One region of the Streptomyces sp. NPDC046303 genome, then DNA from elsewhere that is predicted to be linked to it. Evidence: predicted binding sites of a transcription regulator. Region 1 holds the regulator's gene; the other holds the start of a gene.
The links. Region 1 encodes HrcA, which represses chaperone genes, less so after heat shock. Its sites were predicted from a motif close to TTNGCACTCNGNNNNNCNGAGTGCNAA; they were not measured.

Region 1 (7,737 bases):
CGGTGGAGGCCCGCACGGAGCCAAACTCAGTGTGTCGCAGATCACTACAGGAATGCTCTCTTCCTGCTATCGAGCCACTTGATGCGCAGGGGACTCCTGTCACTCTGCGTCTGCGTCGCCGTCCACCGCGCGCAGGCCGACCCGCCCGCGGCTGTGGCGGCCGGGCGCCGTACCTGGCGCTGCCGCGGCTCGGGGTGGCAGGGACCGCCGTCCGCCGCGCGCCGGCCAGGCGGCTCCTCGGCACTCGAGGTGATCGATGACTCACGGGGCGTGGCCGGGCGGGCCGGGCGCAAACGGCAGCCGGGTCGCGTGGCCGGCGGGGGTCGCGCTGCACGCGGGCGGGCGGCTTGCCCACCGGCCCGGCGCGAGGGCGGGGTGGTGCCGCCTCGGCCGTCCTCGCAGCCGGGGCGGGTGCGCCGTCGGGGCCCGGAACTCTCCGTCGCGCACATCCCGTCCCGGCGCCGCCTCCGCGTCCTGCGGCGCTCTCCGGCCCCGCGCCCCGCTCCCGGGGCCGCCTTGAGCCGCCGTCAGCGGCCCGCGCGCCCCGAAGCGCCCCGAAGCGCCCCGCCGCGGAACCTCAGCGGCGCTTGGGGAGCGGCACGCGGACCAGGTCCGCGGCTACCGTCAGCTCGCCCTCGAACCCTGCCGCGCGGGCCTGCCGTTCGAACTCCGTGGGATCGGTGTAGCGCTGGGAGAAGTGCGTCAGCACGAGGTGCCGTGCCCCCGCGTCCCGCGCCACCCTCGCCGCCTGCCCCGCGGTCAGGTGCCCGTGCTCGGTGGCCAGCGCCGCGTCCTCGTCGAGGAAGGTCGACTCGATCACCAGCAGGTCGCAGCCCGCGGCCAGCTCGTCCACGCCCTCGCAGAGCCGGGTGTCCATGACGAACGCGAACCGCTGCCCCGGCTTCGGCTCGCTGACCTCCTCCAGCGTGACCGCGCCCAGCCGCCCCTCGCGCTGGATCCGGCCCACGTCGGGCCCCTTGATCCCGTGCCGGGCCAGCAGCTCCGGGATCATGCGGCGCCCGTCCGGTTCGGTGAGCCGGTAGCCGAAGGACTCCACCGGGTGCGAGAGCCGCCTGGCCTCCAGGACGTACGAGGCCCCGCGCGCCAGCTCCCGCATCCCGTCCCCGGCCACCGGCTCCTCGTCCAGCAGCACCGTCTCGCGGTAGGCCGTGGCGTACCGCAGCCGGTCGAAGAACTTCTGCCCCGAGGCCGGGTAGTGCGCGGTGACGGGGTGCGGGACCCGGTCCAGGTTGATCCGCTGGATCACCCCGGCCAGGCCGAGGCTGTGGTCACCGTGGAAGTGGGTGACGCAGATCCGGTTGATGTCGTGGGCGGCCACCCCGGCGCGCAGCATCTGCCGCTGGGTGCCCTCGCCCGGGTCGAAGAGGATGCCCTCGCCGTCCCAGCGGAGCAGGTAGCCGTTGTGGTTGCGGTGGCGGGTGGGCACCTGGCTGGCGGTGCCCAGCACCACGAACTCGCGTACGGACACGGTTATCCGGGGGGCCACTGGAGGCCGCGGCCGCCAAGGACGTGCGCGTGGGTGTGGAAGACGGTCTGGCCGGCGCCGGCGCCCGTGTTGAAGACGACCCGATAGCCGTGGTCGGTGATCTTCTCGTCGAGGGCGATCTGGCCGGCCTCGACGAGGATGTCGGCGGCGATGCCGGGTTCGGCCGCGGCCAGCGAGGCCGCGTCGGGGTAGTGCACCTTGGGGATGATGAGGACGTGTGTCGGCGCCTGCGGGTTGATGTCCCGGAAGGCGACGGTCGTCTCGGTCTCCCGGACCACGGTCGCCGGGACCTTCCCCGCGACGATCTTGCAGAACAGGCAGTCGGCCTGCGGTTCCCCGGCCATCGCTTCGCCTCCGTGTCGTTGATCGCTCCGGGCATCGTATCCCCGGAGCGCGACGGGAGTTCGGTCAGCTCCAGCGGCCGGTGCGGGCCAGGAGGACCGCCGTCGCCGCGGTGCCGGCCGTGGAGGTGCGCAGGACGGAGCGGCCCAGGCGGTACGGGCGGGCTCCCGCGTCGGCGAAGACGGCCAGCTCCTCCGGGGAGACCCCGCCTTCCGGGCCGACGACCAGCACGAGGGAACCGGCCGCCGGGAGCTCGGCCCCGGCCAGGGCCTCGGAGGGCGTGTCGCGGTCCTCGTGGAGGACCATCGCCAGGTCGGCGCCGGCCAGCAGGGCGGCCACCTGCTTCGTGGACATGGCCTCGGCCACCTCCGGAAAGCGGACGCGCCGGGACTGCTTGCCGGCTTCCCGGGCCGTGGCGCGCCACTTGGCGAGGGACTTGGCCCCCCGGTCGCCGCGCCACTGGGTGATGCACCGCGAGGCCTGCCACGGCACGATCGCGTCCACGCCCGTCTCGGTCATGGTCTCCACGGCCACTTCGCCCCGGTCGCCCTTGGGCAGGGCCTGGACGACGGTGATCCGGACCGCCGGTTCGGCTTCCTCGAAGACCCCGGACACGGTCACGACCAGCCGGTCCTTGCCCTCCGCCGCCTTCACGACCGCTTCGGCCCAGCCGCCCCGGCCGTCCGTGAGGACCACCGCCTCGCCCGCGTTCAGCCGCTTCACGGACACCGCGTGCCGGCCCTCCGGGCCGTCCAGGACGAACTCCGGCCCCGTCGGAACCTCTTCGACCACGAACACCGGGGCGGTCATGACGCACTCCTCATCTGCATTGCCTTCAACGTGCTCTGTGCCTCGGCCAGTTCGGCCGCCAGCACTTCCATCAGCTCCCCGGCCGGCAGCGCCCGCGCGAGCCGGTGCCCCTGCCCCGCCCACAGGGCCATGCCCTGCGGGTCCCCGGCCGCGGCGGCGGCTTTGCGCAGTCCCGAGGTCAGGTGGTGGATCTGCGGGTAGGCGGCGGGGGCGTACGGTCCGTGCTCGCGCATGAACCGGTTGACCAGGCCCCGCGCCGGCCGCCCGGAGAAGGCCCGGGTCAGCTCGGTCCGTACGAACAGCGGGTCCGTCAGCGCCTTCTTGTGGAGCGGGTCCGCCCCCGACTCCGGGCAGGCCAGGAAGGCCGTCCCGAGCTGGGCCGCCTCCGCGCCCGCGGCGAGCAGCGCGGCGATCTGCGAGCCCCGCATGAGACCGCCCGCCGCGATGATGGGGAGCGCGACCCCCTCCCGTACCTGGGCCACGAGCGCGAGCAGGCCCACCGACGCCGTGCCGTCGGCCTGCGGGTCGTCCCGGTGGGTGCCCTGGTGGCCGCCGGCCTCCACCCCCTGCACGCACACGGCGTCCGCACCGGCCTCCTGCGCGCGGCGGGCCTCCTCGACGGAGGTCGCGGTGACGACGGTGTACGTACCGGCCGTGCGCAGGGCGGCCAGGACCGCCGGGGCGGGGCAGCCGAAGGTGAAGGAGACGACCGGGACCGGGTCCTCCAGGAGGATGGCGAGTTTGGCGTCGTAGCCGTCGTCGCAGGTGCCGATGATGTCCTCGTCGGCCAGGGAGATCTCGTACCAGCTCGCCTCGCCGGCCAGCTGCCCGCGGTACGCCTCGACGGCGGCCGGGTCCACGTAACCGGTCTGCGGCATGAAGAGGTTCACGCCGAACGGGCGCCGGGTGAGCGCGCGCACCTGCTTGATCTCCTGGTACATGCCGTCGGCGGTCTTGTACCCGCCGGCCAGGAAGCCCAGTCCGCCCGCCTCGCACACGGCGGCGGCGAGCGGCGGACAGGAGGCGCCGCCCGCCATGGGGGCCTGCACGATCGGATAAGCGCAGAGACCGTTCGGTGCCGAGGACATGCACTGCATCGTGCCATGTCCCGCTCAGCGGACCGAATCACGGCATTCGCCTGGCATAGTCCGCTTCCCGGCGCGGCCGGAACACATAGGGCGAGCCCGGCCGGGGACATCCCCGGCCGGGCTCGTCGACAAAGGTCGCAGGCGGTCAGCGGCCGTTGAAGGCGTCCTTCAGGCGGCTGAACAGGCCCTGCTGGCCCGGCGCGAACTGGCCGGTGGGCCGCTCCTCGCCGCGCAGCTTCGCCAGCTGGCGCAGCAGTTCTTCCTGCTGGGTGTCCAGCTTGCCCGGGGTGGTCACCTCGACGTGGACGATCAGGTCGCCGCGCCCGCCGCCGCGCAGGTGGGTGACGCCGCGCCCGTGCAGCGGGATCGACTGGCCGGACTGGGTGCCGGGCCGGATGTCGATCTCCTCCATGCCGTCGAGCGTCTCCAGCGGGCACTTGGTGCCCAGGGCCGCCGCCGTCATGGGGATGGTGACCGTGCAGTGCAGGTCGTCCCCGCGCCGCTGGAACGTCGGGTGCGGCAGCTCGTGGATCTCCACGTACAGGTCGCCGGCGGGGCCGCCGCCGGGGCCGACCTCGCCCTCGCCCGCGAGCTGGATGCGGGTGCCGTTCTCGACACCGGCCGGGATCTTGACGGTGAGGCTGCGGCGGGACCGGACCCGGCCGTCGCCCGCGCACTCGGGGCACGGGGTCGGGACGACGGTGCCGAAGCCCTGGCACTGCGGGCAGGGGCGCGAGGTCATGACCTGGCCGAGGAAGGACCGGGTGACCTGCGAGACCTCACCGCGGCCGCGGCACATGTCGCACGTCTGGGCGGAGGTGCCGGGGGCGGCACCCTCTCCGGAGCAGGTGGTGCAGACGACGGCCGTGTCGACCTGGATGTCCTTGGTGGTCCCGAAGGCCGCCTCGTCCAGCTCCAGGTCCAGGCGGATCATGGCGTCCTGGCCGCGCCGGGTCCGCGAGCGCGGGCCGCGCTGCGAGGCCTGGCCGAAGAAGGCGTCCATGATGTCGGAGAAGTTGCCGAAGCCGCCCGCTCCGAAGCCGCCCGCTCCGCCGCCGCCCCCCGAGGAGGACAGCGGGTCGCCGCCGAGGTCGTAGACCTGCTTCTTCTGCGGGTCCGAGAGCACCTCGTAGGCCGCGTTGATCTCCTTGAAGCGCTCCTGCGTCTTCGGGTCCGGATTGACGTCCGGGTGGAGTTCACGCGCGAGGCGGCGGAAGGCCTTCTTGATCTCGTCCTGCGATGCGTCGCGGCGCACGCCGAGAACGGCGTAGTAGTCCGTGGCCACTTACGACTCCGCCAGGATCTGTCCGACGTAACGTGCCACTGCGCGTACCGCTCCCATCGTTCCGGGGTAGTCCATGCGGGTCGGTCCGACCACGCCGAGTTTGGCGACCGTTTCGCCGCCCGAACCGTAACCGACCGAGACGACCGACGTGGAGTTCAGCCCCTCGTAGGCGTTCTCGTGCCCGATCCGTACGGCCATTTCCGATTCATTGGCCTCGCCCAGCAGCTTGAGGAGCACGACCTGCTCCTCCAGCGCTTCGAGCACCGGCCTGATCGTCAAGGGAAAATCATGTCCGAAGCGAGTGAGATTGGCGGTGCCGCCGATCATCAGCCGCTCTTCGGCTTCCTCGACCAGGGTTTCGAGGAGCGTCGCGAGCACGGTGGACACCGTGCCGCGGTCGTCCGCCTCGAAGGACTCGGGGAGGTCCTGGACGAGCGGGGGCACGTCGGTGAACCGGCGCCCCACGACCCTGCTGTTGAGCCGGGCCCGCAGATCGGCCAGGGAGGTCTCCCCGAAGGGGCTCGGGCAGTCGACCAGCCGCTGCTCGACGCGCCCGGTGTCCGTGATCAGTACGAGCATCAGGCGCGCGGGGGCGAGCGAGAGCAGCTCCACGTGCCGGACGGTCGAGCGGGTCAGGCTCGGGTACTGGACGACGGCGACCTGCCGGGTCAGCTGCGCGAGCAGCCGCACGGTGCGGCCGACCACGTCGTCGAGGTCGACGGCGCCGTCGAGGAAGTTCTGGATGGCCCGGCGCTCGGGCGTCGACAGCGGCTTGACTCCCGCCAGCTTGTCGACGAACAGGCGGTAGCCCTTGTCGGTGGGGATCCGGCCGGCGCTGGTGTGGGGCTGGGCGATGTAGCCCTCGTCCTCCAGCACGGCCATGTCGTTGCGCACGGTGGCGGGCGAGACGCCGAGCCGGTGCCGCTCGGTGAGCGCCTTGGAGCCGACCGGCTCCTCCGTCCCGACGTAGTCCTGGACGATGGCGCGCAGCACTTCGAGTCTGCGTTCGCTGAGCATCGCGCACACCTCCAGCTGTGGTCCGTTGCCTGTTCGCTGCCTGTTGACTGGCACTCTGGCCGTTCGAGTGCCAGAGAACCCCCGCTCAGTGTACGGCCGGGTAGTAAGACCCTGGCAAGGGAGGCCCGCCAGGTAGCGTCTCGGTATGGACGTGCGTTGGGAAGAGGCGGGCTGGGAAAGGCTGACCGGGCGGACCGGACGCCTGCGGCTGCCGGTGTGGGACTGCACGGCGGGACTGGTGGTGGGCGACGATTCCGTCCTCCTCGTCGACCCCGGTTCGTGCCTGCGCGAGGGCGCGCGGCTGCGGGCGGAAGCCGAGCGGCTGACCGGCCGGCACGTGACCCATATCGCATTCACGCACGGCCATTTCGACCACGTCCTGGGCGGGGCCGCCTTCTCCGGGGCCGAGGTGTACGGGGCGGTCGGGCTGGACGCGCTGCTCGCCACGGGCCGCGAGGAGCTGCGCGGGGACGCGGTGCGGCACGGCCTGGCGGAGGCGGAGGCCGCGGAGGCCGCGGACCTGATGGTGGTGCCGAAGCACCTGGTGTCGGGCGAGTGGACGCTGGAGCTGGGCGGGGTACAGGTACTGCTCGCCAATGTGGGCCCCGGCCACACGCGCCACGATCTGGCGGTCTTCGTGCCGGGCGAGCGCGAGACGGTGTTCTGCGGGGACCTCGTCGAGGAGTCGGGCGACCCCTCGGCCGGCCCGGACGCGGTGCCCCGGCAGTGGCCGGCGGCCCTGGACCGGCTGCTGGCACTGGGCGGGGACGACGCACTGTACGTGCCGGGTCACGGAGCGGTGGTCGACGCGGGCTTCGTCCGTGCGCAACGCGCCACACTGGCCGCCCGTTTCGGCGTGTCGCAACCGTGACCGCCGCGCCTCTCCTACGCTCGGCCGGATGCGCGAGTACTCCCCCGACCTGACCCCCCAGTGGAAGCGCCCCAAGGCCGTGCCGGAGGTGGCGGCGGAGCCCGATCTCGTGGTCGAGGTGGCCGGTACGGACTTCTGCGGCGCGGTGGTGGCCTGCGAGGCGGGCACGGTGACCCTGGAGGACCGCTTCGGCAAGCGGCGGGTGTTCCCCCTGGAGCCGCGGGGCTTCCTGCTGGACGGGGCCGTGGTCACCCTCACCCGGCCCGCGCGCGGGCCGTCGGCGCCGCGGCGGACGGCCTCGGGCTCGATCGCGGTGCCGGGGGCGCGGGCGCGGGTGGCGCGGGCCGGGCGGATCTACGTGGAGGGCCGCCACGACGCGGAGCTGGTCGAGCGGGTCTGGGGCGACGACCTGCGCATCGAGGGCGTGGTGGTGGAGTACCTGGAGGGCATCGACGACCTCCCGGCGATCGTCGCCGACTTCGCCCCGGGCCCGGACGCCCGCCTGGGGATCCTGGTGGACCACCTCGTCCCCGGCTCGAAGGAGTCACGCATCGCGGCGTCGGTGACCTCCCCGGACGTGCTGATCGTGGGCCACCCGTACGTGGACGTCTGGCAGGCGGTGAAGCCGTCCGCCCTGGGCATCCCGGCCTGGCCGTCGGTCCCCCGCGGCCAGGACTGGAAGACGGGCGTCTGCCGCGCCCTGGGCTGGCCGGACAACACCGGCGCCGCCTGGCAGCACATCCTGTCCCGGGTGACGTCCTACAAGGACCTCGAACCCACCCTCCTGGGCTCGGTGGAACACCTGATCGACCACGTC
Region 2 (7,737 bases), on a different contig from region 1:
CGTTGTTGACCGCGTCCGACCTGTCCCCGCCCAGCGAGCCGTTCAGCACGGCGGGCTGCTTGGCGTTCTTCGCCACCCAGTCCAGGCCCGCGATGATCCCCGACCACGAGCCCCTGCCGTCGCAGCCCAGGACACGGACGCTGACCAGGTTCGCCTTGCGCGCCACACCGTACGTCGCGCCGGCGACCGTGCCCGCGACGTGCGTGCCGTGGCCCTGGCAGTCCTGGCCGTTGCGGCCGTCACCGATCGCGTCGAAGCCGAACGTGGCCCGGCCGCCGAAGTCGGCGTGCTTGTAGTCGATGCCGGTGTCGAGGATGTACGCGGTCACCCCGGCGCCGTTGCCCTGGGTGGTGAAGCTGAAGTCGAGCGGCAGGTTCTTCTGGTCGATCCGGTCCTGGCCCCACGAGTTCGACGGAGCACGCGACGCCCCCGCGGTCGGTACCGGCAGGGCCTGGACCGAGGCGTCCTCCTCCACCTTCTCCACACCCAGGCTGTTGCGGACGAGCGTCAGTTCCGGCGAGGTGAGCGGGACCGCGAATCCGTTCATCGCCGCCGTGTAGACGAACGACGGCTTCAGGCCCAGCTTCCTCGCGACCTTCGCCGCGTCCTGACCCTTCTGCAGGGTCACGATGTACTTGCCGGGCACCGGATTGGGGGCCGTGATCAGCGGGGCCGGGGTCGGCTCCGGGGCGGCGGCGGAGGCCGTGCCGGCCACCGCCGGGGTGACGGTGAGGAGGGCAGCGGTGGCCACACGTGCGAACAGGCGCATGGAGGGAACTTCCTGGGAGGGCGACGATCGGCATGGAGGAGCCGCCCCCGCGAGGACATCGGCCTCAGCGGGTGCGGCCTCCCGTTCCATCGGTGCCACCGGGGCCCGGCTTGAACCGCCGGCCCCGCCCGGCCGAGCGTCCGGCGCACGCGTCAACACGCCTGGTCGCACAAACTGCGGAAAGGGTTATCCCCTTGCGGCGCACCAGCCGGACCCGGACCGAACGGTCCCGGGCCTCCCCGACAAGATCACCCGTACGGTCCGCCCCCACACCGGGGAGCGCACGGCCGGTGCGCCCCCGGTGACCCCGCCACACCCGAGGGAGTCGTTGACCGGCCCCGGCGCACGTGATGGCCTCCCCCCATGCGCACCCGTCTGAGCCGAGCCCTGCCCGTGGCCGTCGCCGTCGCCGCCCTGGCCGCCGTCACCGCCCTGCCCGTCTCCGCGGCCGCGGCCGCGGCCGCCGTGCGCGAGCCCGTCCCGCACGCCGCCCCCGCCGACCACCCGACGTACATCGTCACCGTGCAGCGCGGCGTCGACCCGGCCGTCATCGCGGACGCCTTCGGCATCACGCCCGTCCACGTCTACCGCGAGGTGACGAACGGCTTCGCCGCCCGCCTCTCCCCCGAGCAGGTCGACGCCCTGCGGACGACCGCGGTCGTGGAGTCCGTCGAGGAGGACGGGGGCGCGTCCTCCTTCGGCGTCGCCGTGTGACCGCCGTCCGGCTCCCCTTCGAACCCCTGCCCGACTGCCGATCAGCGCGACCGAGGTGTTCCAGCCGCTGCGGCCGGACGATCCGCACACCGTGGCCGGCTACCGCCTCGCGTCCCGGCTCGGCGCGGGCGGAATGGGCCGCGTCTACCTGTCGCACACCGAGGGCGGCCGTCCGGTGGCCATCAAGGTGGTACGGCCGGAACTGGCCGAGGACCCGGCGTTCCGGCGGCGGTTCCGCCGGGAGGTGGAAGCGGCCCGGCGGATCCGGGGCGCGTCGAAATCCCCGCCCCCGTCGGCATCACCCTCGGCACCGAACCCCTGAAGGACTTCGCCGAGTGAAGCGCGCGGCCAGGGCCGACCTCGCCGAGGCCGCTCAGCGCCGGTACACCCGCAGCTGCGAGACCTCGTACGCGATCTCCGTCACCCCCGGGCCCGGCGATGGGTGGTAGCGGCCGGCCGACACGGACAGGTTCACGATGAGGTACGCCCACCAGGACCGGCCGACGCCCTTGTGGTCGGCGTAGACGCGGGCGCCGTTGACCCACCAGACGACCGAGGTCCTGCCGAACTCGACCTTGAGGTCGACCCAGGCGCCGGGCCGGACCGACGGGTCGCGGTGGTAGCGGTGGGCCTCGCGGACGTGGTTCGACAGCTCCAGCAGGTCCGGGTTGTCGGGGTGGTACTCGAAGACGTCGATCTCCTGGTCGCCGTCCCGCCAGGTCCAGATCGCGGGCCACGCCCCGACCTCCACCGGGAGTTTGACCCGCGCCTCCAGGACGTCGCCAGTGCGCAGCGCGAAGCCCTCCTCGCTGCCCTCGGTGGTGAGCAGGCCGGTGTCCCAGTTGCCGTCGGGACGGGGCGTCGCGCGGAAGACGCCGCTGCGGCTGTAGGCGGGGTCGGCGACGAGGTGGTCGAGCTTGTTGTCGCCCGGGTTGGTGGGGCCGCCGTCGGGATAGGCCCAGGAGCGGCCCGCGACCCACTGGGTCTCGGAGGAGAAGTCGGCGGTGAAGACGAGGGTGCGGGATCGGCGGGGCGAGGGCAGCACCGGTCCGCGGCCGCCCTCACCGCCCGGAGCGAAGCGGCGCGTCAGGCGTCGCAGCCATGCGAGCGTGTCCGTGACCATGGGCTTTTTCTGCCCCCGGGGAAGCAGGCCACACCGAATTTCTCGCACAGAGTAATCATATGAATACGGTCAGCGATCGCCGACCGGTCCGCGCGCCGCCTCGATGAAGGCGCGGATCAGCTCGGGGGACTTCACCCCGCGCTCCCGCTCCACCCCGCTGGAGACGTCCACGCCCCAGGCGCCGGTGGCCTCGACGGCCTCCCGGACGTTGCCGGGGGTGAGCCCGCCCGCGAGCAGCCAGCGCCCCCCGGGCGGGGTGAACTCCGCGGAGCCCCAGTTCCACGGCTTGCCGGAGCCCGGGTCGGGGGCGTCGAGCAGCAGCAGGTCCTCGCCCAGCTCGCCGCAGCGCGCCACGCGTTCGGCGGTGGCCCGGATCAGCGTCCGCCCCGGCGCGCGCAGTTCCTCGTAGTACTCCGGCCCCTCGTCCCCGTGGAGCTGCACGGCACGCACCCCGCTCTCCTCGGTGAGCCGCCGCACCTCGTCGAGCGGCTGCCCGCGGTACACCCCGACGGTGAGCACCCCGGCCGGCACCCGCGCGGCGAGCTCCCGCGCGGTGGCGGCGTCGACGGTACGGGGGCTGCCGGGGGCGAAGACGAACCCGACGGCCTGAGCTCCGGCGCCGACGGCCACGTCGACGTCCTGCGCGGTCCGCAGCCCGCAGATCTTGATGAACGGTTCCGTCATATCGGTAGTGAACCTCAGAATGTCCGGATGGACGACAACGGGGTGGAGATCACCATAGGCGGGCCGGACGCCGGACTCGACGAGCGGCTGAGCAAGGAACTGGACGCCTTCAACCAGGCGGCGACGCCGGGGCAGGAGCAGTCCGAGTTCACCGTACGGATCACGGACGCGGACGGGGCGCTCGTCGCCGGGCTCAGCGGCTGGAGCTGGGGCGACCGCGCCGGCATCGGGATGACCTGGGTGCGGGAGGACAGCAGGGGCGACGGCTGGGGCGGCAAGCTGCTGGCCGCGGCGGAGGCGGAGGCCCGCCGCCGGGGCTGCGCGACCATCCTGGTGTCTTCCTTCACCTTCCAGGCGCCCGCGTTCTACGCCCGGCACGGCTACGTGGAGACGGCCCGCGTCCCCGGTTTCCCGGGCGGCCACGAGGACGTGTACTTCCTGAAGCGGCTCGACTGACCGCATCAGCCTCGCATCGGCCTCGCATCGGCCTCCGACCGGCATCCGACGCCGGAACGCCCGAGGGCGGCACCCCCCGTACCGGGGAGTGCCGCCCTCGTTCGAGAACAGCCGATCAACCAGTGGCCGGAGCCGGGGCCGATCAGAAGTCCATGTCACCGCCCGGCATGCCGCCGCCCGCGGGGGCACCGGCCTTCTCGGGCTTGTCGGCGATGACGGCCTCGGTGGTGAGGAAGAGGGCCGCGATGGACGCCGCGTTCTGCAGGGCGGAACGGGTGACCTTCGCCGGGTCGATGATGCCCTCGGCGATCATGTCGACGTACTCGCCGGTCGCGGCGTTCAGGCCCCAGCCGATCTGCAGGTTGCGGACCTTCTCCACGACGACGCCACCCTCGAGACCACCATTGACGGCGATCTGCTTGAGCGGGGCCTCGAGGGCCAGGCGCACGGCGTTGGCGCCGGTCGCCTCGTCACCGGTCAGCTCGAGCTTCTCGAAGACCGCGGAGGCCTGGAGCAGGGCCACGCCGCCACCGGCGACGATGCCCTCCTCGACGGCCGCCTTCGCGTTGCGAACGGCGTCCTCGATGCGGTGCTTGCGCTCCTTGAGCTCGACCTCGGTCGCGGCGCCGGCCTTGATGACGGCCACGCCGCCGGCCAGCTTCGCGAGGCGCTCCTGGAGCTTCTCGCGGTCGTAGTCCGAGTCGGAGTTCTCGATCTCGGCGCGGATCTGGTTCACGCGACCCTGGACCTGGTCGCTGTCACCGGCACCGTCGACGATGGTGGTCTCGTCCTTGGTGATGACGACCTTGCGGGCGCGGCCGAGCAGGTCGAGACCGGCGTTCTCCAGCTTGAGGCCGACCTCCTCGGAGATGACCGTGCCACCGGTGAGGATGGCGATGTCGCCGAGCATGGCCTTGCGGCGGTCGCCGAAGCCCGGGGCCTTGACGGCGACGGACTTGAAGGTGCCGCGGATCTTGTTGACGACCAGGGTCGACAGGGCCTCGCCCTCGACGTCCTCGGCGATGATCAGCAGCGGCTTGCCGGACTGCATGACCTTCTCCAGGAGCGGCAGCAGGTCCTTGACCGAGCCGATCTTGGAGTTGACGATCAGGATGTACGGGTCGTCGAGCGACGCCTCCATACGCTCCATGTCGGTGGCGAAGTACGCCGAGATGTAGCCCTTGTCGAAGCGCATGCCCTCGGTGAGCTCGAGCTCGAGACCGAAGGTCTGCGACTCCTCGACGGTGATGACGCCTTCCTTGCCGACCTTGTCCATGGCCTCGGCGATGAGCTCGCCGATCTGGGTGTCAGCGGCGGAGATGGAGGCCGTGGAAGCGATCTGCTCCTTGGTCTCGACATCCTTCGCCTGCTCGAGCAGGGCGCCCGAGACGGCCTCGACGGCCTTCTCGATGCCACGCTTGAGGGCCATCGGGTTGGCGCCGGCCGCCACGTTGCGCAGGCCCTCGCGGACGAGCGCCTGGGCGAGCACGGTGGCGGTGGTCGTACCGTCGCCGGCGACGTCGTCCGTCTTCTTGGCGACTTCCTTGACCAGCTCGGCGCCGATCTTCTCGTACGGGTCCTCGAGCTCGATCTCCTTGGCGATGGAAACACCATCGTTGGTGATCGTGGGGGCGCCCCACTTCTTCTCAAGGACGACGTTGCGACCCTTGGGGCCAAGGGTGACCTTGACGGCGTCGGCGAGCTGGTTCATCCCACGCTCGAGACCGCGCCGGGCCTCCTCGTCGAACGCAATGATCTTGGCCATCTGAAGTGGTCCTCCCGGACAGCGGTGGATTGCTCCTGGACCGCGCCCGCGCCCGCGACGGACGGCCTGCGTGCCCGGCGGTTCCTTCCCGCCGGACCCTGCGGGCCTCACCGACCCGGTCCTCGTTCAGTAGCACTCTCACCTGGAGAGTGCTAACGCCAATGATTAGCACTCGACCCCCGCGAGTGCAAGCGGCTTGGGGGAACACCCCGGTGAACACACCGGCAACGCGCGAGGGGCCCACATCCCGTGTCCGGGATGTGGGCCCCTCATGTACGCGTGGGCGGTCGATCGCGCCAGGACTAGCCGAGTGCGAGCTTGACCATGTCCGCCTGCGGACCCTTCTGGCCCTGCGAGATCTCGAACTCGACCCGCTGACCCTCTTCAAGGGTGCGGTACCCGTCCATCTGGATGGCGCTGTAGTGGACGAACACATCCGCACCACCGTCGACCGCGATGAAGCCGTAGCCCTTCTCCGCGTTGAACCACTTGACGGTGCCCTGAGCCATGCCTAACTCCCCTATTACTGGCCCTTGCGCAGGAACGCACTTCGCGGTCCCGGGTCATCACTTGCGTCGGAACGCGTCGACCGAGGCTGAATGTATCCGCGCCAGTGCTGTCTGCAACAGGTCAATCCGACGAGAATTCTGGACACGGGGAAACATGGAAATAGAGTGAAAATCTGGCATATTCCAGGGCAACTCGGGCCCGGCATATCTCGCCAAAGCCCCATACCGCGCTTGCACATTGACCCGATGTCGACCCTCGCGCGACCCGTTCATATGCGGCGGGCAAGAGCAGCGGAGGGGACTTCCCCAACTCTACCGCGCCCAATCAAACAGAATTACCCCCTCCGCTTATTAACGGAGGGGGTAATTACGGTTGGCGCACGTCCGGTCGGTCAGCCTCCGGCGACGGCGGGAATGATCGAGACGCCCGCACCGTCCGGCGTCGCCGCCTGCAGCCCGCCCTCGAAGCGCACGTCGTCGTCGTTGACGTAGACGTTCACGAAGCGGCGCAGCTTGCCCTGGTCGTCGAGGACGCGGGCGGCGATGCCCGGGTGGTTCTTCTCCAGGGACTCGATGACCTCGGCGAGGGTCGCGCCCTCGGCGGGGACCTCGGCCTGACCGCCGGTGTAGGTGCGCAGGATGGTGGGGATGCGGACGTTGACGCTCATGGCGCTACTGCCTTTCCGGTAGGACAGGGGGGAGGGTCAGGCCAGGCCGGCGGCGCGGAACGCGTCCAGGCTCGGGCGGATGGTGGCGGTCTGCCCGCTGTCCGCGGCCACCGCCTCCAGGGTCTTGAGGCCGTCTCCGGTGTTCAGGACGACGGTGGTCAGCGCCGGGTCGAGCTGCCCGTTCTCGATGAGCTTCTTCGTCACGCCGACGGTCACGCCGCCCGCGGTCTCGGCGAAGATGCCCTCGGTCTGCGCGAGGATCTTGATGGCCTCGACGACCTGCTCGTCGGTGACGTCCTCGACGAAGCCGCCGGTGCGCCGCGCGATGTCCAGGACGTACGGGCCGTCCGCCGGGTTGCCGATGGCCAGGGACTTGGCGATGGTGTTCGGCTTCTGCGGGCGGACCACGTCGTGACCGGCCTTGAAGGCGGTCGACACCGGGGAGCAGCCCTCGGCCTGGGCGCCGAAGATCTTGTACGGCTTGTCCTCGACGAGGCCGAGCTTGATCAGCTCCTGCAGGCCCTTGTCGATCTTCGTCAGCTGCGAGCCGGACGCGATCGGGATGACGATCTGGTCGGGCAGCTGCCAGCCGAGCTGCTCGCAGATCTCGTACGCCAGGGTCTTGGAGCCCTCGCCGTAGTACGGGCGCAGGTTGACGTTGACGAAGCCCCAGCCCTCGCCCAGCGGGTCGCCGATGAGCTCGGAGCAGAAGCGGTTCACGTCGTCGTAGTTGCCCTCGATGCCGACGAGGTCGCCACCGTAGACACCGGCCATGACGACCTTGCCCTGCTCCAGGTCGTGCGGGATGAACACGCAGGAGCGGAATCCGGCCCGGGCGGCCGCGGCGCCGACGGCGCCGGCCAGGTTGCCGGTGGAGGAGCAGGACAGGGTGGTGAAGCCGAAGGCGCGGGCCGCCTCGACGGCGATGGCCACCACGCGGTCCTTGAAGGAGTGCGTCGGGTTGCCGGAGTCGTCCTTGACGTAGAGCTTGCCGGTGACGCCGAGCTCCTTGGCCAGGTTCTGCGCGTCCACGAGCTTGGTGAAGCCCG

Region 2: groL (chaperonin GroEL) is a predicted target of HrcA. The motif match lies at 5,677-5,703, and genes of this name have one in related genera.

The regions. Positions count from the first base shown of each region.
Region 1 covers NZ_JBVJFA010000014.1:163,757-171,493, forward strand. The annotation lists gene ACZ6I1_RS17195 (ribonuclease Z) at 578-1,489, opposite strand; gene ACZ6I1_RS17200 (histidine triad nucleotide-binding protein) at 1,492-1,851, opposite strand; gene ACZ6I1_RS17205 (16S rRNA (uracil(1498)-N(3))-methyltransferase) at 1,916-2,659, opposite strand; gene ACZ6I1_RS17210 (nitronate monooxygenase) at 2,656-3,747, opposite strand; gene dnaJ (molecular chaperone DnaJ) at 3,893-5,032, opposite strand; gene hrcA (heat-inducible transcriptional repressor HrcA) at 5,033-6,049, opposite strand; gene ACZ6I1_RS17225 (MBL fold metallo-hydrolase) at 6,195-6,920, shown strand; gene ACZ6I1_RS17230 (DUF3097 domain-containing protein) at 6,949-7,737, shown strand, end outside.
Region 2 covers NZ_JBVJFA010000013.1:87,611-95,347, forward strand. The annotation lists gene ACZ6I1_RS15840 (S8 family peptidase) at 1-769, opposite strand, end outside; gene ACZ6I1_RS15845 (protease inhibitor I9 family protein) at 1,133-1,483, shown strand; partial or broken gene ACZ6I1_RS15850 (serine/threonine-protein kinase) at 1,524-1,757, shown strand; gene ACZ6I1_RS15855 (beta-glucanase) at 1,857-2,606, opposite strand; gene ACZ6I1_RS15860 (phosphoribosylanthranilate isomerase) at 2,676-3,290, opposite strand; gene ACZ6I1_RS15865 (GNAT family N-acetyltransferase) at 3,318-3,746, shown strand; gene groL (chaperonin GroEL) at 3,889-5,511, opposite strand; gene ACZ6I1_RS15875 (cold-shock protein) at 5,814-6,020, opposite strand; gene ACZ6I1_RS15880 (MoaD/ThiS family protein) at 6,413-6,688, opposite strand; gene thrC (threonine synthase) at 6,725-7,737, opposite strand, start outside.